2 regions of the Belliella baltica DSM 15883 genome follow, and region 2 is predicted to be linked to the other one. Evidence: riboswitches for the same ligand, from Rfam matches in the RefSeq annotation. Region 2 holds a riboswitch; the other holds the start of a gene.
What was found. Region 2 has a riboswitch for S-adenosylmethionine ahead of BELBA_RS17505 (O-acetylhomoserine aminocarboxypropyltransferase/cysteine synthase family protein). Riboswitches for the same ligand answer to the same signal wherever they lie in the genome.
Positions count from the first base shown of each region.

Region 1: another riboswitch for S-adenosylmethionine. It lies ahead of BELBA_RS09650 (trans-sulfuration enzyme family protein); the one in region 2 lies ahead of BELBA_RS17505 (O-acetylhomoserine aminocarboxypropyltransferase/cysteine synthase family protein).

Region 1 covers NC_018010.1:2,080,053-2,092,381, reverse strand. Annotated here, with positions in the region: gene gcvT (glycine cleavage system aminomethyltransferase GcvT) at 1-991, shown strand, start outside; gene BELBA_RS09670 (2-phosphosulfolactate phosphatase) at 1,041-1,769, shown strand; gene BELBA_RS09665 (ribose-phosphate pyrophosphokinase) at 1,873-2,799, shown strand; gene BELBA_RS09660 (50S ribosomal protein L25/general stress protein Ctc) at 2,843-3,415, shown strand; gene pth (aminoacyl-tRNA hydrolase) at 3,528-4,088, shown strand; SAM riboswitch class I at 4,269-4,372, shown strand; gene BELBA_RS09650 (trans-sulfuration enzyme family protein) at 4,581-5,750, shown strand; gene BELBA_RS09645 (DUF2911 domain-containing protein) at 5,899-6,480, opposite strand; gene BELBA_RS09640 (M24 family metallopeptidase) at 6,704-8,047, shown strand; gene BELBA_RS09635 (TIGR02757 family protein) at 8,049-8,813, opposite strand; gene BELBA_RS09630 (hypothetical protein) at 8,815-9,369, opposite strand; gene BELBA_RS09625 (LysM peptidoglycan-binding domain-containing protein) at 9,588-10,766, opposite strand; gene BELBA_RS09620 (NfeD family protein) at 10,981-12,329, shown strand, end outside.
Region 2 covers NC_018010.1:3,866,055-3,878,383, forward strand. Annotated here, with positions in the region: gene BELBA_RS17465 (undecaprenyl-diphosphate phosphatase) at 1-299, opposite strand, end outside; gene BELBA_RS17470 (DUF3098 domain-containing protein) at 303-512, opposite strand; gene BELBA_RS17475 (cell division protein FtsX) at 515-1,405, opposite strand; gene pdeM (ligase-associated DNA damage response endonuclease PdeM) at 1,533-2,201, opposite strand; gene BELBA_RS17485 (DUF2147 domain-containing protein) at 2,334-2,774, shown strand; gene BELBA_RS17490 (VOC family protein) at 2,775-3,167, opposite strand; gene BELBA_RS17495 (homoserine dehydrogenase) at 3,313-4,542, opposite strand; gene BELBA_RS17500 (homoserine O-acetyltransferase family protein) at 4,535-5,590, opposite strand; gene BELBA_RS17505 (O-acetylhomoserine aminocarboxypropyltransferase/cysteine synthase family protein) at 5,651-6,958, opposite strand; SAM riboswitch class I at 7,162-7,271, opposite strand; gene BELBA_RS19425 (fasciclin domain-containing protein) at 7,501-8,028, opposite strand; gene rlmF (23S rRNA (adenine(1618)-N(6))-methyltransferase RlmF) at 8,176-9,096, shown strand; gene BELBA_RS17525 (hypothetical protein) at 9,122-9,742, opposite strand; gene BELBA_RS20380 (DUF6364 family protein) at 9,810-9,971, opposite strand; gene BELBA_RS20385 (DUF6364 family protein) at 9,989-10,060, opposite strand; gene BELBA_RS17535 (carbohydrate kinase family protein) at 10,137-11,024, opposite strand; gene BELBA_RS17540 (sugar porter family MFS transporter) at 11,017-12,329, opposite strand, start outside.

The sequences.
Region 1 (12,329 bases), 1.8 Mb from region 2:
TGACATAGAAGAACACAAAACAGTACGTGAAGGAGTGGGTGTTTTTGATGTTTCACACATGGGAGAATTTATGGTCACAGGTCCAAAAGCGTTGGAATTGATCCAAAAAGTAACTTCAAATGATGCTTCCAAACTGATCAATGGACAAGCACAATACGCTTGTTTCCCAAATGACAAAGGTGGTATAGTAGATGACCTGATCGTCTACAAGTTTGAATATGAAAAATACATGCTTGTAGTCAATGCTTCCAACATAGACAAAGATTGGGCATGGATCAATCAGCACAATACTATGGGTGCTGATTTGGAGAATATTTCTGATACACTTTCTCTTTTTGCTGTTCAAGGACCAAAAGCCATCGAAGCCGTTCAATCCCTAACACCAGTGAATCTTTCAGAAGTGAAATTTTATCACTTTACAGTAGGTGAATTTGCAGGTGTACATGATGTGATTATCTCAGGTACGGGGTACACTGGTGCTGGTGGGTTTGAGATTTATGTCAAAAACGAGAATGCTGAACAAGTATGGAATGCTATCTTTGAAGCTGGAAAATCCTATGACATCAAGCCAATAGGTCTAGGCGCTAGAGATACTTTGAGAATGGAAATGGGCTATTGTCTCTACGGCAATGACATCAATGACGAAACATCTCCACTGGAAGCAGGCTTAGGTTGGATTACCAAATTCACCAAAGATTTCATCAACAGTGAAAACCTGAAAAAACAAAAAGAAGCAGGAGTTGACAAAAAACTAGTCGGATTCATCCTCCAAGAAAGAGGAATCCCTAGGGCCCACTACCCTATTGTCAATAAAGCTGGTGAGGTAATCGGTGAAGTGACCTCCGGAACGCAGTCACCATCTATGGGGGTAGGTATAGGCTTAGGCTATGTCAAGTCAGAGTTTGCTGCTCCAGGTACCGAGATTGCGATTCAGATCAGAAACAAGAATATTGCAGCCAAAATAGAAAAGCTGCCTTTATACAAAAAATAATTACAGAAACCCGCAAGACAATATTGCCTTGCGGGTTTTTCTTTTGCCCATGACAAAGAGAAAAATAGAAGTCTGCTTCAGCCCTGAATTGATTCATCTTCATGAATTAGAAAATAAGATTGTGGTCGTAGTGGACATATTCCGCGCTACCTCCACCATGATCACAGCATTGGGGAATGGTGTTGCGAGCATCACTCCTGTTGCCGATTTAGAAACTTGTAGAGCCATGCAGTCCGAGGGTTATGTCATCGCAGGAGAAAGAAATGGCCAAACTGCTGAGGGCTTCACGCTAGGCAATTCCCCCTTAGCTTATCTTGATGGCGCATATGCAAATCAAAAAATAGCCATGACCACGACAAATGGCACTTTGGCTATAGAAAAATCCAAAGCGGGCTCCAAGCAAGTATTGATAGGTGCTTTTGTCAATCTACAAGCCACAGCACATTATTTGACTTCACAAAACCAAAATGTACTCATTCACTGTGCTGGCTGGAAAGGAAAATTCAACCTAGAAGATTCCTTATATGCTGGAGCTTTGGTTAGCTTATTGGAAGAAAATTTCGAATTTGACTGTGATGGAGCTATCGCCATGAAAGGTCTTTACGAATCCAATAAATCCGATTTAGCGGGGTTTCTAGCGCAAGCTTCACACGCTAAAAGACTCCAAAATCATCAGATTGAGGCAGATATAGATTTTTGCCTGAGTTTGAATTTATTCCCAATCATCGGAAGGCTGCAAGGTCAAGAACTTGTCGCACAAATGATTAAAACCAAATAAAATTTCACAAAGCTTTAATAATCTTTCTCAAAGCCTGCAAAAATAGCTACATTTACATGCATCTTAAAACAAATAGATTCACTCCCAAAACCCTTCACAAAAAATGTCAGAGGTAAAACTCTTCTCCGGAACCAACAGCAAATTATTAGCAGAAAAAATTGCAAAGCACTACGGCAAAAAACTTGGTGATTTGACAATGTCAAAATTCAGTGATGGGGAAATGTCGCCCAGCTTCAACGAATCTGTCCGAGGCTGTACCGTTTTTCTAATTCAATCTACAAATCCATCCGCGGATAATTTGCTTGAACTTTGCTTAATGATTGACGCTGCCAAAAGAGCAAGTGCCTACAAAGTCTGTGCTGTCATTCCATATTATGGATATGCACGACAGGATAGAAAAGATCGCCCAAGAGTTTCTATCGCAGCGAAGCTTGTAGCAAATATTTTGACATCTGCGGGAGCAGATAGAATCATGACATGTGACTTACATGCAGGACAAATTCAAGGATTTTTTGATATACCTTTGGATCATTTGAATGGTTCAGCTATCTTTGTGCCCTATTTGGAAAGGCTAGATGCTCAAAACCTAATATTTGCAGCGCCTGATGTAGGAGGAGTAGCACGAGCAAGGTCATATGCGAAGCATTTTGAAGTAGAAATGGTAGTCTGTGATAAGCACAGAAAAAGAGCTAATGAAGTAGCCTCCATGCAGGTAATTGGGGATGTGGAAGGAAAAGATGTGGTTTTGGTAGATGACTTAGTCGATACTGCAGGTACACTTTGCAAAGCTGCTCAGATCATCATGGATAAGGGTGCACTTTCTGTTAGAGCCATTGCTACTCATGGAGTTTTATCTGGAAAAGCGTATGAAAACATAGAAAATTCTGTTTTGAAAGAGCTTGTAATCACTGACACAATTCCTACAAAACAGCCTTCTGAAAAAATTAGAGTGATTTCAGTTTCAGATTTATTTGCGAAAGCTATACATGCAGTAACTGGAAACACCTCTATTTCAGCACTATTTATTTAAGAATTATTACTCAATTATATATAAACAATCAATTTTAAAATTTATGAAATCTTTAGAGATTATAGGGTTTAAAAGAGCAAATCTCGACGGAGCTGCACTGAAAGAAATCAGAGAAGAAGGAAACGTTCCTTGTGTAGTTTACGGTCCAGGCATCAAAGAGCAGATTCATTTCTACTCTCCAGCTATCCTTTTCAGAGACTTGATCTACACTCCTGATGTTCACATGGTAGACTTGAACATCGAAGGTACTAAGGTAAAAGCGATCTTGAGAGAAGCGCAATTCCACCCAGTATCTGAGGTATTGCTTCACGCTGACTTCTTAGCGTATACTGAAAACAAAGAGATCAAAATGGATATCCCTGTTGAAATCATGGGTACTTCTCCAGGTATCATCAAAGGGGGTAAATTAGAAATGAAAGCTAGAACCTTGAAAGTAAAAGGATTGGCTTCAAATCTTCCTGACAGAATCCCTGTTGACATTTCTCATCTTGACTTAGGCAAGTCTGTTAAAGTAAGTGAGCTTTCTGTAGAAGGTTTCGAAATTTTGACAAGCCCTAATGTATCTATCGCTACGATCGGTATTCCAAGAGCACTTAGAGGTAAAAAAGCTGAATAATCACGGCTTTCTTGAATATTGTAAAATCCTGCTTGTTCGCGAGCAGGATTTTTTATTTTTTTACTCACAATTTTGTAGAAATCAGGTATAAAGTAGATTTAGGTACAATAAAATGAAATACTTAATAGTTGGATTGGGAAACATCGGCCCTGAATATGAATTGACGCGACACAATGTAGGTTTCCTAACTTTAGATAGATTAGCAGATAAACAGGGGGTTTCATGGAAAAGTGGGCGTTTGGCATTTACCACTGAGTTCAAATTCAAAGGCAGACAATTTTATCTGATCAAACCAACAACCTACATGAATCTCAGTGGAAAGGCTGTAAACTACTGGATGAAAGAATTAAATATTCCTAAAGAAAATATTTTGGTTATTGTTGATGATGTTGCGCTACCGTTTGGGAAGTTGAGAATGCGAGGCAAAGGATCAGCAGCAGGTCATAATGGACTAAAAAATATTGAAGAATTGACAGGAGGTCAAGATTACCCAAGATTAAAATTTGGAATAGGTGACGATTTTCCAAAAGGACGGCAAGTGGACTATGTCTTGGGACGTTGGACAGCAAAAGAGATTGAGGAACTTCCAATATTTATGGATAAAGCAGTTGAAATGATCATATCTTTTTGCACAATTGGTATCAATATGACCATGATGCAGTTTAATGAATGAAGAGATTTAAGATATTATTTTTCTGATTTTAGATTTAAAAATAATCCATCTGCAAAATCAGGGATAGTTTCATCAAATCTAAAATCTACCTTCTTAAATCTAAAATTAGATAGAAATCTGCGAGGTCAATTTTTTGAATTTTAAGATTTAGGGCTTTACTTTGTAGCAATTCAGTTTACTGATTTATAAAGAAGAGGTGAGAGAACAGGCTCTGTGACCCTCTGGCAACCATCACATCCCAGCTGAAAGGTGCCAAAACCTGCCCAATGTGGGAACTATAAGTTAGATGTTATGCAAATTTACAAATGGTATCCTTATTCTTTTAAATCCATTTACATTCTCAAAAATGTGAATAGAATTACCATATACCACGATATCTTTCCATTATATTCACTTTATTTCAATCGTATCTCTACTACACCATAGCTATTTCATATTCTCAAATTTCTTGTCCCTGTCCCTAATAACTATTCCACAGTTAACCAATACAAAATGTCCCATTTCGAAACTGATGCAATAAGAATTAACGCATCCAAATCAAATCAAAGAGAACATTCTGCACCACTATATTTAACTTCAAGTTTCACTTTCGATTCCGCAGAGGAGGCCAGAGCCATGTTTGCAGAAGAAATTCAAGGGAATATTTATTCTCGATATGCTAACCCAAACTCGTCTGAACTTATTGATAAAGTATGTGCAGCAGAAGGTACTGAGGATGGTATAGCAACTGCCTCAGGAATGGCAGCAATGTTTGGAAGCATGGCGGCACTGTTGCAGCAGGGCGATCATATTTTAGCTTCTCGCTCGCTATTCGGCTCTACACATCAACTTTTGACTAGAGTATTTCCAAAATGGGGGATTAGTTCTACTTATGGAGATATCTCTGACATCTCCAATTGGGAAAAATTAGTACAACCCAATACCAAAATGCTCTTTATCGAAACACCTTCTAACCCAGGCTTGGAGATCATAGATTTGGAATGGGTAGGACAGTTTGCAGCAGCACATAATTTGATCCTTGTAGTGGACAATTGCTTCGCAACGCCATACCTTCAGCAACCAGCCAAATGGGGAGCACATATCGTAACACACTCAGCGACCAAATTCATTGATGGACAAGGAAGGGTTTTGGGTGGTTTGATTCTTGGAAAAAAAGAATTGATCCAAGAGGTACAATTTTTTGCCCGACATACTGGGCCATCTATATCTCCATTCAACGCTTGGATTCTTGCAAAAAGTATGGAAACCTTGGCTGTCAGGATGGATAGACATTGTGAAAACGCCCTTGCTGTAGCTAAGTATTTCCAAGATAGCACTGACTTGGATTTTGTGAAATATCCATTTCTTAAATCTCATCCGCAATATGATTTGGCCAAAAAGCAGATGAAGCATGGAGGAGGAATCATTACACTAACTCTAAAAGGCGGAATCTCAAGAGCTCAAAAATTTATCGATCAATTGCAAATGATTTCTGTAACAGCAAATCTGGGAGACAGTAGAAGTATTATCACGCATCCAGCCTCCACTACCCATAGCAAACTCACTGAAGAGGAGCGTGAAAAAGTAGGGATCAGCGATGGACTGATCAGACTTTCTGTAGGCCTCGAACACCAAGAGGACATCATCAAAGATGTAGAGCGTGCATTGGAAAAGTCGAGATGATCTGTAAGAAGAAAAGACCTAATAGGTTTTGAAAACCTATTAGGTCAACTAAATAAAAGGGAAGAGCATCAGATACTCTTCCCTCCTAACTTATTGATTGAAACTTACTGTTCAACTAATCTCTCAATCAATCAGTAACTACTTTATTTTATCCAATTACGATTGGCAACACTAGTTTTTCCCACTTCACCACAATTCCGGGAGCTTCGACAGAAATAGAAAGTTGCTCTTGGCTTTCTTCTACCCAAGTAGGTGTAGATTCTACTCTAAGCACATCGAATTCTTCTTTGTATTGAAAATGTCCATGTTCTAAATCCCATTCAGAATTGAAAATCACAGTCCATTTACCTGACTCTTTAGGAATAGTAAATAAAGAGTATTTACCAGCTGGAAGCACGGAACCTTCTACTATTATATCTGAGCCAAATTCAACAAAAGTAGCTTCATTTGCCCCTGTTCTCCAAACTTCATTGTAAGGAACCAGATCTCCCCACAAAACTCTGCCTTTTACAGAAGGTGCACCGTACTGAACACTTAAATTCACATTGTCACCTACAGTACCTTCGGTAGTTCTTAATGGACTTGCACGTTCTTCAACAGGTGCAACTTCCTCCATTCCTTCCATTTCTGTGGTTGTTTCCTCCTCTGTTTTGCTCTCTCCACCGCATCCGTAAAAGGTAATTGATCCAGCCAATAGAATGGCAATCATCCAAGCATTTGATTTTTTCATATGGTTTTGATTTTTTTCGAATTCGAATTTAAAGAATTTTTCTTGAAGTCAAGATGAGAAATCTTAAATCAACATATTACTCCCGATTCTTCAGCTATAAAACTCATTTTTTCATTTAAAAAACCAAAGTGAATCAAAAACTTAACTGGAAAAAAGTATTTTACATTTAGTTTTATTCTTCTTAATTTCAAGATTGCTGAACAATTGATCAACTTAAAAATATATGAAGCACTTATTTAATGCATTGAAATCATTCTTGTTTGTATTATTTATTTTATTCTCTTTGAGCTCTTGCCAGGAGAAAATTTCTACAAAATCTAATTTCGAAAATCCATTTGCAGGACCTAGTCCTTGGCCTGAAATCAGAAAAGAAAGGCTACAGAAACTCCTTCCTCAAGCCATGGAAGCTGCTAGTGTAGATGCTTGGGCGATCATTTGTAGAGAGAACAACAATGATCCTATCGCACATCATGTAGGTGGGGAAAATGCTGGAGGAACGGCTGTCTTTCTTTTTCACAAATCTGGAAACGGAATCAAATCCACTGTATTTTCACCCGTAGGCGAAGCTACAGCTTTGGCAGATCTCAAAATTCATGATGAAGTGATTCCAGTAGAAAGAGGCGCTTCAGCCATTTATCAAGCTGCAGCATTTATCAAAACTCAAAATTTCAGCACCATTGCAGTCAATAGTTCTGCTGAAAATGAACTTGCAGATGGACTGAGTTATACACAAAGAAAAGCTTTAGAAGAAGCACTTGGAGAGCAAGCAGGCAAGCTTATTTCCTCCGATGAACTAGTTTATGAATTTTTGGCAATCAAATTACCCGCAGAGGTAGAAATCATGACTCAGGCCGCTCAATTCACTTCTGATTGGCAATATGAGGCATATGCAGAAATTATCCCTGGAAAAAGTACTGATGCAGATATTGCAAAATTTCTCAAAAAGAAAATGGAACAATATGATGTAACCGATGCATGGTCACCAGATCAAAATCCAAATGTAAATTCAGGTCCAGACCGTGGTCATTCGCATGCCACAGATAAGGTCATAATACCTGGAGATGTCATCCAGATTGACTTTGGTATTCGGGTCTTTGATATGTGGGTTTCTGATATTCAAAGGTTCGCTTATGTATTGAGAGATGGAGAAACCCAGGCTCCTGACTCAGTACAATTCTATTTTGACTCTTCAATAGGAGGAAATCGAATTGCACTGGACGCCATGAAACCCGGTGTACTTGGCTACCAAGTGGATAAAGCACAGCGTGACTGGATGGCAGAGCGTGGCTCTGAGTATGTCATGTGGAGTACAGGTCACCCTGTGGGATATGTAGCCCATGACATCGGCCCAAATCTAGGGGGTGGCATGCTCGAAAATCCTGCAAGCAGGCCTGCTGCTGTCAAACCACTCAAAGTAGGTATGCTCTTCGCTTTTGATGGGTTTCATGCTTGGAATTTACCTAATGGCGGTACCAAGACCATGTCTGTTGAAGAAACTGCTGTGGTCACATCCGATGGTGCTAGGTATTTGATCGAGCCGCAGAAAGAGCTGATCTTGATAAAGTAATTTAAAATTTCTCCTCTACACCCAAGCCAAAAAGAGCAAAATCATATTTGACAGGATCGACTGGATCAAATTCTCGGAGCTTTTGCGTAAGCTCTGTAGCTGTGATCCAGTCGGTTTGTTTTCTATTAATCAGTCCAAGCTTCCTTCCCACCCTGTCCACATGCAAATCACATGGACAGATCAACTGACTCGGCTGAATGGTCTTCCAAATGCCAAAATCGACACCTTTGTCATCCTGCCTGACCATCCATCTGAGAAACATATTGATTCGCTTACATGCAGCCTTCCTTTTAGGAGTTGCAATATGTTTTCTAGTCCGAAGAGGAGCATCTGGCAGTTGAAAGAAAAAGTCATGAAAATTGGAGAGTAATTTTTCCATGACATCTACTTCATTTGAGAAGCCTTGTAAAAAGGCAAATTCTAAACTTTCGTATTTTTTGTAATACCAAGAAAAAAATTCAATAAAATATAAAGTATCTATATCATTAAAAGTCCTATGCTTGAATTTAAGAAATGGCCTTAGATCATTTTCTGTATGGTTTAGCATAAATTCATGAGGCACATTGTCCATCATTTCAAACAGCTCAATACTTTTTTTGATGATGGTCTTACGCTGTCCCCAAGCCAAAATTGACGCAATAAAACCCGAAATTTCTATGTCTTGCTTTTTTGAAAATCTATGTGGAATAGAAATAGGATCTAAATCAATAAATCCTGGCTGATTATATTCTGCTACTTTTGAATCTAAAAACTCTTTTAAATCCATTTTAAAGCGCCACTTTTACTTCGCCACCTTGAATTCCATCAAACCATTTGAAAGAAAGGCTTTGCTCCTCTATCTCTGATAGATGCCAATCAAAACATTTAATATTGGTGAGTGATTTCAATCTATCTTCATCTGGAAAATACAAACAAATATCAAAATCTGGAAGCTGTTTAGAATCGGTAGCATTCCATTTTTCTAAAAGAATACCTTCTTCCATAATTCTCACTTTCCCTCCGAAGTAAAAGTCCTGCAAAACTGAAGGCACACCATCTTTTCTTCTCAATTGAAAGCAAGTGGGGCCAAACATGATTTGTTTATGGATTTTTGCTTCTAACAAATTATTTGTATTCGATAGAACTTCCCAATCTGATTTCTGAGGGATTCCAGGTGTTTGTTCTGACCGTAATTTTGTAAGCAACTTCGATAAACCTGAAAAAGTATATGTGACTCCAATAAAAAGTAGCCCAAAAGTAGCCAATACAGGGTAACTGAGGATAAAAAGTGCATTCCAGACATACCTGAAAGCGTGATGTAATATGAGTTGAAGTTTGTTCATGAATTTTTCTCTTACAAAAGTACAAGCTTAATTATGAATACCAAAGTTGATCTTTCAGGAAGAGAAATACATGACAAACATAAATGAAAAAACCGATCAAGAATCGAACCTCAATCGGTATATGTGCTTTGAGAAGAAACGGATTTCTTTCTATTTGGATTTCAAAATTTCGTAGAAATAATATTTCAAACCACTTTCAAAATATCGTTTATAAAGCATTAGTAAGAAACTTCAACTGGGAACCTCGAGTTAACAGCTCTCAATTGATCAAAAGCAGCTTTAGAGAGTTTGACTACAAGTCTGCTATTGTCTCCAGTATTTGGCAATTTCCCGACAACACGTGCAAAAATAGTAATATCATTTTCTTCATTCCTTACACGCATAATTGTCCCAACAGGAGCCTCCTTATGTAAAACAAGATATTTTTTATGATTTCCTGTCCCATCTATCACCTCAGCCAAACCTGTTTCTTTGATATTTCTATAAGGAGCATCATCAGTTTTTGGAGTAGTCAAAGTAGCATCTGTTTTTTCATTATTGACAATAACTGGAACAGTTGAGCTTACCACAGGGACTGTCGATGGTCCTGCCGCTCCTCTACCTACTTTCAATTTCTGACCTACTGAAAGGTTATTTGATGACAACCCATTCCAAGTAATCAAATCCTCAACTTTCGAATCGTATCTTTTCGCTACCGCAAATAAAGTTTCCCCTTGTTCTACTGTATGCGTAATCCACTCTCCAGGATAAATATTTGTAACATTTTCTACAGACCTCACTTCCTCTTTTGCTTTCGCAGCTGCCTCATTTGGTCGAGACACTTCTTTTTTAACTTCTTCAGCTTTGTTGCGCGCTTCTTCTTTCTTATCAGCAGCTCTTTCTTTGTTTTCCGCTGCTTTCGCTTTTCCAGCTGTTGCTACTGCAGGAACAGTTGCTTTTGCTTCAGCCACTACTTTTGGAGCCTCTGGCTTTGCAACTCCTTGTATAATTAAACCTTGACCTAGACTAAGGTCATTACCTTTCAGATTATTCCAAGCCATAATATCACTTACAGTTACTCCATAAGTTTTAGCTATAGAGAATAAAGTTTCTCCCTGAGCGACATTATGTAGTTTAGAACCTGCAGGCAAAGCTGCTGGAGCAATGTATGGTATCCGAATTCTTTGCCCCATTTTCAACCCTGCTTTCAACTCGTCATTATTTGTAATGATTTCGTTGACAGATGTTGAATATCTTTTCGATATTCCAAACATGGTTTCTTTTTCCTCGACTTGATGTATAATAAAAGTCTTGTCGCCTACCTTTTCAATTCCAATGGAATCCAATTTTATTAAATTAGACGCGTTCACATGAAAGCTCAAAGCAATTAAAACCGCAACTAGGATATTTTTTTTCATAATTTATCGGGGTAGATACTGTGGTACAAATTTGTGATTAATTTTATCAAATCCAAGTATAGAAACGGAGGCTTCCATAAATCGTTCCATACTCTTTTTTTAAACGTCATAGGCACCTCATAATTTATTTTAAAAAGTTTTTTCTTATCAAAAAGGTGAACTGAATGCTTATCTCTTAAATATTGGTATATTCAAAAATCAAATCAATTAGTTTATGAAAAATATATTGACGCTAACATTCCTTCTTTTTTTCTTAGTCCTAAACTCTGCTTATTCAAAACAAGATAGTCTTCAAAATGTCAAAAAGAAAGTTTACACATTTGAAATCAAAAGTGACATTGACCCTAGGATGAACCGAAAAGTAAAACTAGCCCTTGAAGAAGCTGAATCCAAAGAGGCAGATTTGATCATTATAGAAATGGACACTTATGGAGGCGCTGTCAATGATGCTGATGATATCCGAACTATGGTACTAGAAACACAAGTTCCAATTCATGTGTGGATCAACAAAGATGCTGCATCTGCTGGAGCATTAATTTCTATTGCTTGTGATAGTATATATATGGCACCTGGCTCAAGTATTGGAGCTGCTACAGTGGTAATGGGAGGAGGTGGAGAAGCTGCTCCTGACAAATACCAGTCATATATGCGCTCGATGATGCGAAGCACCGCAGAAGCAAAAGGAAGAGATCCAAAAATCGCAGAAGCTATGGTTGATCAAAACTTAGAAGTGGAAGGCATAAGCGAAAAAGGATCTGTAATTACTTTTTCAGTGTCAGAAGCTATTGCTAATGGATTTAGCGAGGGTGAAGTTATTAGCCTTACAGAGGTCATAGAAAAACAAGGCATTGAGTCTTTTGAAATCATAAAATACACTGAGTCAAATGTGGAGAAAGTAATTTCTATCTTCCTCAACCCTGCTGTAAGTGGTTTTTTAATTTTAATTATTTTTGCAGGGATCTATTTTGAAATCCAAACTCCTGGAGTGGGCTTTCCTATAGCAGCCTCGGTGATTGCGATAATACTCTATTTCATCCCATACTACCTGACCGGCCTTGCTCAAAATTGGGAAATCGCAGTTTTCGTAGTTGGCGTGATTTTACTTCTGATCGAGCTTTTCGTGATTCCTGGTTTTGGTATTTTTGGAATTCTAGGGATTATTGGGATTTTAACAGGACTGACTCTTGGGATGATTCCAAATGATGCATTTGATTTTACTTTTGTTCCATCAGGTGATTTATTTGTTGCGCTTCTTACTGTAATTTTGGCTGCAATTGTCGCCATGGCTTTGATCTTTTTCTTTGCCCCAAAAATCAATCAATGGAAAGCATTTAGTACAATCGCATTAGCGACTACACAGCAGCGTTCTGAGGGCTACACCTCCACTTCGTATCAAAATGATTTATTAGGCAAAGGAGGAATTGCTCATACTCGACTGATGCCAAGTGGTAAAATTCTCCTGGAAGATGAAGTTTATGATGCATATTCAAGGGGCGAGTTTATTGACAAAGGTGAGAAAGTCATAGTCATCAGTACAGAAGGCACTTCTTTGAAAGTGAAAAA
Region 2 (12,329 bases):
ACTCCAACGATAGCCGCGGGAATCATAGAAATAATGATCTTGAGAGAAAACTTGGTTTCTTCATTCCATTTGAATTGAAAAAGCCCTTTGAAAATCTCTACAAGATCCTTTCTAAAAACTAATATAGTAGATAATGCCGTAGCAAAATGAAGTACAACCGTGAACATCATACTTTCTTCTGGAAGTTTTGAATCCCCCAAAATCGCAGCAACTAGTTCCAAGTGACCACTTGAGGAAACGGGCAAAAACTCTGTCAATCCTTGGACGATTCCGAGGATGATTGCATCGATAATATCCATAGATTACTTTGATTCCGACTTATGGAAAATTGCGTAAAATTCAAAAATAAATCCCGCCAAAGTAATGATCGGGCCTAAAGTCAAACCCATAAAACCAAATCCATGTGTTTCTGGATCTAATCCAATAATTGTAAAACCAATTATAATAATTGCGATGCCAATTAGCATCAGTTGATAATTTTTCTTGGTAAAGGGAAAAGATTGATTGCTCATATTTAATAAAGTTCGTCCAATGACATATTTAAGTATTTATTTACAGCTCTGAGAGTACTGAAGAATGATAGCATTGCTCCGACAATGACTAATCCTCCAAAAAGAAGGTACAACAATTCATAATTTTGTAATAAAGCGAAGCCATCGATATTCGCTTTTGTATATTCAATGATTGCATAGAGTATGCCTGAAGCTAATACACCTGACAAGGCTCCAAAGAAAAATGCTCTGCTCAAAAAAGGCCTTCTAATAAACCCTCTCGTAGCTCCTACCAATTGCATACTTCTGATCAAGAACCTTTGTGAAAACAAAGCTAACCGAATGGTATTGTTGATCAACATGATCACTGTGACAATCAGGATGACAATAAATCCACCCATAACCAAACTCACCTTCAATAGATTTTCGTTGATCGATTCTACCAAATCAGACATGTAAGTCACTTCAAATACACCATCCATATCTTGAATTTCAGCAACTATTTCTTTGATTTGATCTGCGGTTTGAAATTCTTCTGAGATAGCGAGTGTATAACTGTCTCTTAGCGGGTTGTCATCTAGGAAAGCTGTAAAATCCTCTCCTGTATCTTCTAGAAAACTTGCAGCTGCTTCTTCTTGCGAAATAAAAACTAATGCTTTACTATTTTCTTTTTCAAGTAAAAACGGCTTTTGAGAGAGGGTTTTGGCTATTTCTTCTTTTCTCTCTTCTGTAATATTTTTATTCAAAAAAACCTGAATCTCTATATTCTCTCTAATAATTTTAGTGAGGGTTTTGGCTTGAATAAAAATCACTCCAAAGAGACCGACGATAAAAAGTGAAAGAGTAGTACTGAAAAGCACTGAGATAAACTTGAATTTACCAACTTTTGTCTTTTTCCTTGAATTGCCTTTCATAAATATTTAAAAAGGGGTTTAGCCCTGCTTTGAGGATTTGGATTATTTTCGAAAGATTGATTTCATTCGAAAAATCAAATTTGGTCAAAATTAATCAGCTTATGGTATATAACCAATCTTATTCGATTTAATTGATTTGAATTACCATATCATCAGCAATAACGAAGGCTTGATCTGATTTGGTACAAGAAAGCACATCTAAACCTGTGAACCTGCCAAAAGCAGGAAGTAGAATCCTCTGCTGACAGTAAAAGAAGCAAGGAAGTGTGACTTTCTGTCTTCCTTTTCCACGTAGAGAAATACCAGGATGAATATGACCACATAGATTGATTTTACTTTTAGGAACCTCAAGAAGTGGCTCGTGAGAAAGCAAGAGGTTTTCTATCTCCAAAGTTTCTTCGTGAATGATCCATTTTCCGGAAGTGTAGCATGCCTTGGGAAGAATATCATGATTTCCTTTCACGAGATGAAAATTTACTTTTGGAAATAAATCTATAAAAGCTTCTAAACCCCACCAAGATTCATTCAAATCAGAATGAAATAAGTCACCCAAAAAATAAATTTCGTTTGGCTCACATTGAATGATTAACTGTGAGATTTTTTGCAAATCATCATCATGAAGGTGTTCGGAAATAGGAATTCCAGCTTTACGAAAATGTGCCGCCTTTCCAAAGTGAGGGTCAGCAATCAATAAAGCTCGGTATTTGTGTATATAAATCGCCTTCTGAGGTAATAACATTAAGCTATAATCCAACTCCTTTATTATCAACTCAAAACCACCTGATTGCACTTGCATTATTGAACTAACATTTATTCTCTATCAGGATTTCCTTTGATTCTTATCAAAAGATGGAAACAAAGTCATTTGTTTTCGTATTATAAAAGTATTAATATTCTAATTGTTTGTACATCCTAAACTCAAAATAACATGAAAAGTAAATTTGCTCAAATAAGTTTCGCTATATTTTTATATTTAGGCACCTCCACCACTTTTGCTCAAAATGCAGACGCTATTGTGGGAAAATGGTACAACACTGAAAAAGACGCACAAGTAGAAATCTTAAAAGAAGGTGGGAAATATTCCGGTAAAATAGTTTGGCTTGCTGAACCAACCGAAAACGGAAAACCAAAATTAGACAAAAACAACAGCGATAAATCAAAAAGAACTAGACCAATCATGGGAATGAAACTTCTCAATGGCTTTGTTTACAGTGATGGTACATGGGAAGACGGAACGATTTATGACCCAAAAAACGGAAAAACTTATTCATGCATTATCAAAAAGAAAGATGATAAAACCCTCGAAGTTAGAGGTTATATAGGGATTTCTTTCGTTGGAAGAACTGTAGAGTGGACAAAAGTTCAATAACTACCCTTCCCAAATCCCCTTTGGAACAAGTTCAAGGACATTTCCGAAGGGGTCTTCAAAGTAAATGCTTTTCTGACCGTCAGACCATTCTTGTTCGTGGGTGATTTGAATCTCATTTTCGATAATTTTTTGCTTAGACTCTATGTAATCATCTGCCGAAACTTCAAAAGCAATATGCTGCTTGCCTGATGCGAAATGTGGTGGAAGGTTGGATTCATTCTTTGTTACTTCAGGTAAAAAACACAATAAAATTGAACTTCCACATCTAAAAAATATATGCCTCCCATCTACTTTAGAGATGATAGGCATTTCCAGCAATTGATGATAAAATCTCTCAGCCTGATCAATATCTGAAATGTAAAGACAAGTTTCTTTGATTTGAGTATAATTCATATTTCAAGTTAAAAAACTAATCAATGGATACAAAACGATTCCTAATTCAAAGGCTTTGTGCCCAATTTGAAACCAAAAGAAAAAACTCTAAAATCAAACTTAAGACTTTAGAGTTTTTTTTGTACCACAAGTTGATGATCACAAACTATTTAAACAAGAGTTCTTCTGATTTTTTAATCCCTTCCAAGCTTTTTAAAACATCACTTGAGGTTAGAAAATCAGGCAATGCAAGTAATGAAACTTCTTTTAATTCATTAAGTTTACTCAAATTTTTAGGCTTTATTTTTCCAACTGAAAAATAAAAACCATCGATACATTTTATGAATTCGGGAGAAAAAATATTGGTCTCAATGATTTCTTCCGACTTACTTTTAATCAATACCCTAACACCCAAATTCAATAATTTTTCATCCAAAGGTTTGTCGAAATTAACTTTGGAGTAATTATATCCAAATCCATTTCGAGCTTTGATTAAATCGCCATAGACCGCTGCACCTGTTGGTAAACTACCAGCACCTTTACCTTGATAAAATTGATCTTGCAAATGCTCGGAGTTAATTTTGACGGCATTGTATTCGTTTTCGACACCAAAGAAAGGGTTTGATTCTTCTACTAGCGTTGGAATAATATAGGCTGAAATGCCACGATAATCTTTTTCTGCTTTTGCGATAAGTTTGATTTTGAGTCCAAGAGATTTTGCCAGAGCAATTTCATCCTCTCCCAGATTCTGAATTCCAAAAGTGGCAATTTGTTTTTCTCCCACAAACTTTCCAAATGCATGCAAAATCAAGATGTTTAATTTGCTAGCCACATCACTTCCATTGATATCAAAACTCGGGTCTGATTCTGCAAAACCTTTTTGTTGAGCCAGTCTTAAAGCCTCTCCGAAGCTTAATCCATTATTGAAAATCCTTGATAAGATATAATTCGATGACCCATTAAGGATTCCCTCAATACTAATGATATTATCTTCTTCAAAATGTGTCTCCAAATTTGTAATTACAGGAATACCTGCGGCAACTGATGCTTCATATAGCAATTTTCCACCAAACACTTTCTGTAAATTAATCAACTCTGGAAGATGCGCTGACAGCATTTTTTTATTAGCTGAAATTACGGTAATCCCTCTTTTCAAAGCTTCAGAGGCATACTCATAAGCCTCTTCCATATTAGAAATTAATTCAAGAATATAGTCTGGGTTCTTATCAAATACATCTTGTGAATCATAAGAAAATCTAATATCTGAAGATCTCCTTTTCTTTTGATCCTTGACCACAATCGTGTCTGGAATCCATTTTTCCTTTTGCTTTTTTGCAATCTGATAGTAGCCTTGTCCGACCACTCCAAATCCGAAGAGTCCTATTCGCTTAGTCATTGTTTTCTAGGTAAAAAGAGCTGAGAATATAATTTAACTGTTCGTATTCAATCAAGAAGGCATCATGACCATAAGGAGATTTAATTTCTCTGTAGGTTCCTCTTTGAACATGATTGGCTATAAATTGAGATTCCTCCTTAAGGAAAAGTAAGTCCTTATCCACGCCAATAGCCAAAACGCGTGAGGGAATTTGAGATAAAGCCAGAGCTGCACCATTTCGATTTCGACCAATATCATGACTATCCATCGTCTTAGTCAGAGTCCAATAAGAAAGTGCATTGAATCTCTTGGCGAGTTTTTGTCCCTGATATCTCAAATAAGAACTCGCTCTGAAATTATCAATCTTATTAGGCTCATCAACTTGCTTCTCAGTAAGATTGTCTGGGTGTCGATAAGTCAGCATGGCTATAGCCCTTGCAGCCTCCAAACCTTTCTTTCCCGCTTCAGGAAATTTTTCTCCCCAGGTTTGATCAGCAGAGATTGCCATTCTTTGGGTTTCATTAAAACCAATCGTCCAAGGAGCTGTTTTAGCATTTGAAGCAAGAATGATTGTGTTTTTTACTTTGTTTTGAAGTAAATACGCCCACTCTATCCCCACTTGACCTCCCAAAGAACCACCGATCAAGGTATTGATTTGATGAATTCCCAGTTCGATTCTAAGTAATTCCAAGGCATTGGCCATGTCTCTTGTGGTAAGATTTGGAAAATCATAATAATAGGATTCCCCTGTTGTTGGGTTTTGGGAAAGCGGTTGCGTAGAACCGTAACAAGAACCCAAAAGATTGGCGCATACGATAAAGTATTTACTTGGATCATAAAACTTATCTTCTCCCACAAGTCCTGACCACCAAACTTGGACTTGCGTATCTCCAGTCAAGGCATGAATAACCCAGACCACATTGTCAGAATTTGCATTCAATTGACCTTGTGTAGAATAGGCCAACTGAAAATTACTGAGAACATCTCCAGATTCCAGTTGGAATTCGCCTTCGTTGGTAAAGGTTTCTTGCACCATATCGATAATCAGGTAGGGACTTTCTAGATTCATTTTTGATTTCTGAGAGGGAATAAACCCACTTTTATTTTGATTATGATTCAATAGTTACCTTTATTTGACATGATCAAAAGCCTGCTGCAAGTCAGCTTTGATATCTTCGATATGTTCGATACCTAAAGACAATCTCAATAGAGTTGGTGTGACACCTGCAGCCTTTTGTTCTTCATCAGATAGTTGCTGATGCGTAGTCGCTGAGGGTTGTATGATCAAAGTTTTGGCATCCCCAACATTGGCAAGGTGAGATATCAGTTCAAGTTTATTAATGAAATCAGATGTACTTTCTTTATCTCCTTTAATCTCAAAACTCAAAACTCCTCCAAAACCATTAGTAAGGTACTTGGTAGCAAGAGCATGATATGGAGATGATTTCAATCCTGGATAATTCACCTTTTGAACTTGAGGATGTGATTCAAGCCATTCTGCAATGGCAAGGGCATTACCCACAGTTCTTTGAACTCTCAAAGAAAGAGTCTCTAAACCTTGCAACAAAAGAAAAGAATTGAATGGACTCAAGGCAGGACCAAAATCTCTCAAACCTTCTACTCTCGCTCTGATTACAAATGCTATATTTGGTAGTCCAAGTGGATTATTTTCTCCAAAAACCTCCCAAAACTTCAATCCATGATAACCTTCTGAAGGCTCCGTAAATTGAGGAAATTTTCCATTCCCCCAATTGAAATTACCACCATCTACAATAATCCCTCCTACTGAAGTTCCATGACCTCCAATCCACTTGGTCGCTGACGCTGTAACAATGTTTGCACCATGCTTGATAGGCGCAAATAAAAATCCGCCAGCTCCAAAAGTATTATCAACAACCAAAGGAATACCACGCTTTTTTGCCACCGCAGCAATCGCTTCAAAGTCGGGAATATTGAATTCTGGATTTCCGATAGTTTCTAAATAAAGCGCTTTAGTTTTGTTATCAATTAATTTTTCAAAATCTTCAGGATTATTCCCCTTAGCGAATCTCGCTTCAATGCCGATTCTTTTGAAAGCAACCTTGAATTGGTTGTATGATCCTCCATATAAGAAGGAAGTAGAAACGAAATTCTCACCTGTTTGAAGGATATTATTCAATGCTAAAAATTGCGCAGCTTGCCCCGAACCTGTAGCTACTGCGGCAACACCACCTTCTAAAGCTGCGACTCTTTGCTCAAAAACATCCGTGGTAGGATTCATGATTCTGGTGTAAATGTTACCAAATTCCTTTAGAGCAAAAAGATTCGCTCCATGCTCAGCGGAATTGAAAACATAAGAAGTAGTTTGGTAAATTGGTACAGCTCTTGAATTAGTAGCAGAATCTGGACTTTGGCCAGCATGAAGCTGTAGTGTGTCAAAACGATAATTACTAGACATAGTATATTGGTTTTATAGGTTTGTGAAATTTTATTCGAAGGTCTTTTTTTGAAGAACTGAAAAGAATAACAGGTTGGAAGGCTAAAAAATCACCTACGCATGGGACATGCCAATAAACAAACATCAGAGTGATGCAGGAATTGATTTGTCAACTTTGAATTTTTGGATTGCCTTAATTGTGGAATATAAATCATCTTGTTAAGAATTTATATTTCCGAAAGAGGATATTCTCTGTCGGCAGGAATTGGCACCTTGGATTTTCCAGGTTGCCAGAGGGTCATAGAGCCTGTCTCTCACCTCTTCTTTATAAATCCTAACACTGGAAAAAGTGTAAGGACATCACAAATTAAATTCAGGAAATTTTAGAATGCAAGGAAATTGATGAAAAATTAATTTTCCTATTGAAGTCAAACAACAATTAGGAGACTGAATCTGAAAAAATGGTAGATTTATTTCACTCTCAATAAATCTGTTTATTATAAACTTTAAACAAAAAAAGCCTGCTCGTATGCAGGCTTTTTACTTTTTTAAGTTTTGAAAACTTATTTTGGTAATAATACAGAATCAATTACGTGAACTACACCATTGCTTCCAGCAAGATCAGCAGCTACAACAGTAGCACCATTGATCATTACTTTTCCGTCTTTGATTGATACAGTTAATTCTTGACCATTCAATGTAGTTACAACTTGACCATCTGACAAATCACCTGACATCACGTTACCAGCTACAACGTGGTAAGTTAAAACACCTGTCAATTGATCTTTCATTTCTGGCTTCAACAAATTGTCAACTGTTCCTTCTGGCAAAGCTGCAAAAGCTGCATTAGTAGGAGCAAAAACTGTGAAAGGGCCGTCACCACTTAAAGTCTCAAATAGGCCAGCCGCAGAAACTGCTGCTACTAAAGTTGTGTGGTCAGGAGAACCTTCAGCAATGTCAACTACTGTGTTTGGAGCCTCTTCTACTACTACTTCTTCTACAACTTCTGTTGTTTCTTCAGTTTCAGTTGACTTGTTATCACAACCTACTGTGAATACTGCAGCGCTACAAGCAACTGCAAGAGTTAAAATTTATAAGATTTTCATTTTGTTTCTTTTTTGTTGTTTATGATTCAATAGAGACCAAACACCATTTCCATCAATAAGTTTTAATAAGTGAGAAATAATTGATGAAGGGTAATTTTTGAATACTTTTGTACATTATAATGCTCACTAATGATGCCAAAAGATAAAAAAGTACACCCTACAGTCAAATCAGTCCTTCATCCACGTAATAAACATAGGGAAAGGTATGATTTCGAAACTCTAACAGAATCATTACCTGCACTTCGAAATTTTGTTTTAATCAACAAGTATGGTGATGAGACCATAGATTTTTTTGACCCTAAGGCTGTTTTAATGCTCAACAAAGCATTATTAAAGCATTTTTATAAAATTGACAATTGGGATATTCCTGAAAACTACCTCTGTCCTCCTATTCCTGGGAGGGCTGATTATATCCACTATATCGCAGATTTACTTTCTGATTCTGACAAAAATGGTAAATCTCAAAAACAGACTAAATGTCTGGATATCGGTGTTGGTGCCAATTGCATCTACCCAATTATTGGGGCTATGGAATATGGCTGGTCATTCGTAGGATCAGATATTGATCCTGAGGCTATCGATGCTGCTCAAAAAACGATCAATAACAACTCAGCCCTAAAGTCAAATGTCTTCCTAAGACTGCAAACGAATAAGAAAAACTTTTTTACGGGAATTATTCAGGAAGGTGAATTTTACGATGTCAGTATATGCAACCCACCTTTTCACGCATCTGCCAAAGAAGCCCAAGCGAGCAGCTTGCGCAAACTCAGCAATCTCAAAGGCCAAAAAGTAACAAAAGCAACACTCAACTTTGGCGGACAGAGTAATGAATTGTGGTATGAAGGAGGCGAGTTGAAATTTCTCAATGACATGATTTATGAAAGCAGGAGATTTGGCAAACAATGTCGTTGGTTTACTAGCTTGGTTTCGAAAGAGGCTAATCTTCCCTTTGTCTACAAAACGCTAGATGCCGTCCAACCAAAAATCATCAAAACCATAGAAATGGGTCAAGGAAATAAGATCAGCAGAATTGTGGCTTGGAGTTTTGAGTGACACTTTTTTAAGAAGTTGAAAAAATCTAATAACCCAAAGTTTTTAATTGTGGCTCATTTGGAATTAATTCATTTTCTCTAAAAATATTTAAAGTTGAATTAATTAAAGCATAGATCTCTGGGTGAGATTTTTCTCTAGGAGAATGAACCAAAATTTCCTTTTGAAAATCCTCTTTAAAAACTTCAACGCTCACAAAATGACCATCAAGAACAATTCTATTTTTATTCTGTTCTTTTCTCTCAAGAGATTCAATTGACCTGTGTGTAATTTCATGGATTACATTAAAGTAATCTGAATGTTCTGTACTACTAACATTTAATCTATAATCAGAATATAGAGTAAATTCCTCTCTTAAAAGTTCTATTTTCTTAATCATTACTTTGATAGAATCTGAAGTCCGTGGATAGATCTCCATCAATTCTAAAAACTTTCCTGTAAGAGGTTTCATTTGCTCTTGATATTCGGTTGTATTTTTAAGTTCTTCTTTAATTCTCAAATGAACTAAAAGTGAAGATTCATTCTCTTCAATATTTATAAAAAATGTTCCACCCATCATTCCTGACTTATTTACTTCAATTTTAATTTGTGCAAAAGAATTATTTGATAAAAAAATGAAAAAAGAGAAGCAAAGAATAAGATATTTCATAATAACTAAGTTAAATAATCCTTAGTTTACGTAAGTTTATGTTTATATTTAAAGTTATTTAGATTTTTCATTTATACTTTTCTTCAAAATAATCACTGTAAGCTTTTTTGTAATCGTGGTCGCTAGGCAACTTAATTACTCCACTTAAACTCTTAACAAATGGAGTGATTGTAATCTTATCCTCTTCTAGTTTTTCTTTAGTAATGCTATCAAGATAAGATTCAACCATCTTTGAAAAACTAATTTTTAACTACTAGCATACTCTTTAGCTTTTTCTATTACATCTTTATTTAATCTCAAGGTTAGTTTGGTGTCCATAGTTTTTTATAATCTAATATTTTAATATGCCTTTAATTAAATATATGTTTTGAAGATTCTAGAAATATTTAAATATTTAATCCACCTTATTCACTTCCTCCAAACTATACTTCGGAGTTCCTCCTTTTTGACTGGCTACATAAGCACCAAGCTTACAAGCGAAATCAAGGATTTCTTGAGGTTTTTTTCCCTCGAGGTACATTTTTACAAATCCACTCAAGAAAGCATCGCCTGCACCCACTGTGTCTTCGACTTTGACTTTGTAGCCTGGGTGGCTGATAATTTTCCCATCTTTATATACCATCGCTCCTTTGCTGCCATGGGTGATACAAATCGCCTCAATAGGATATTCCTCCACCAAGTAATCGCAAAGATCTTTTGCCAATGATTCCCCCCTACGCCTCAACTCAAAGAAGTCAGCCAAGATTTCTAATTCATCTTCATTGATCTTCAAGATATCAGTATAGCCTAGCAAGCTGTCTATCTTATAAAAATCTATGTATGGCGCACGCAAGTTGATATCAAATACAGTCAATAGCGGTTGATGTACTAAGTGATAAAGTGTCTTCCACGAGGTTTCATTTCTCACTCCCAAACTCCCAAATATCAAAGCATCGGCCTGCTCTACGCTCTTTTGGTTGGCTTCTGTCAATGCTATAAAATCCCAGGCAGAAGGCTCTACGATTTCATATTTGATATTTTCCTTGTCTGAATTATCCACCAAAACTTTTCCGGTAGGATGCTCCGAATCTTCCTGTACAAGCTGCAATGGCAAGTCATAAGTCCTCAAAAAATCCTTGAGCTTTTCTCCATAAGCATCATTTCCCAAACGGGAAATCATCTCCACATCCAATCCCAGCTGCTTGAGATTCAGTGCTACATTCATCGGAGCTCCACCTGCCACTTCACCATCTGGGAAGCAATCCCACAACATTTCTCCAAAACATACAATTTTCTTAGTCATGATTTTTCTGTAAATCTTTTTGAATTTCTTCTAATGATCTGCCTTTTGTCTCAGGCATTCTGATCGCCACCCAGATCAATTGTAAAACCATCATCAATGCAAAAAAAGCAAAAATATTTCCCGCACCATAGCGATTGGCTACCAAAGGAAAAACATTGGCAATCAACGCTGCCAAAATCCAATGGGTAAATGAACCCATAGATTGTCCATAAGCCCGAAGTTCGTTGGGGAAAATTTCGGAAATAAACACCCAAATCACCGAGCCCTGACCTATCGCATGTGAAGCAATAAAGGCAAATACAAAATATGGCAACAAACTACTATCGATGGCTCCACCAAAATAACTGTAGGCCATTAATGAAAGTGAAATTATATAGCCTACTGAACCTATGTACATCAGCATTTTCCTACCCAATTTATCAATCAAATATAGTCCAAGCATAGTGGCCACAAGATTGATCGCCCCAATTCCAATTGTGGATATCAAAGCTGTCTCGGTAGAAATCCCCGCCGACTCAAAAACCCTGGGAGCAAAATAAATAATAGCATTGATCCCCGATACTTGATTGAAAAAAGCCATCAAAATCGCCATAAAGCTTATTTTCCTGAACTTGGAATTGAAAAGCATTCCCACTGTGGCTTTTCCTTTGATCTCTTTGCTTTCTTGGATTGCCAAGGCAATGGCTTCATCGACACCATCTGGATCTGTTTTTGTCAAAATCACTCTTGCTTCTTCATAAGCATTCTTCTTTGCTATCAGCCATCTTGGGCTTTTGGGCACTTTGATGATCAGAACGGAATATATCAATGCCGGAATCGCCTCCACACCCATCATCCATCGCCAAGCTTCATTCAGATTGGCTGTCCCGATCAGATAATTGGAAAAATAAGCCATCAATATCCCAAAGACAATATTGAATTGGTACAATGCCACCAACTGACCCCGTCTTGCGGCCGGGGCTATTTCCGAGATATACATAGGTGCCACGACAGAAGAAGCCCCTACACCCAAGCCTCCCAAAAACCTGAAGAACATGAAAGTATTGACATCAGTTGCCAAAGCAGAGCCTAGTGCCGACACCAAATAGAACAAACCTATCCATAGCAATGAGGCTTTCCTGCCAAATTTATCCGCTGGTATTCCTCCAAATAATGCCCCGATCACTGTTCCGTACAAGGCTATCGCCACAGCCAAGCCATGCTTCAAGTCACTCAATTGCCAAAGGTTTTGGATATCCCGCTCTGCTCCGGAAATCACCGCTGTATCAAATCCAAACAGAAAACCACCTAGAGCAGCTGTGATGG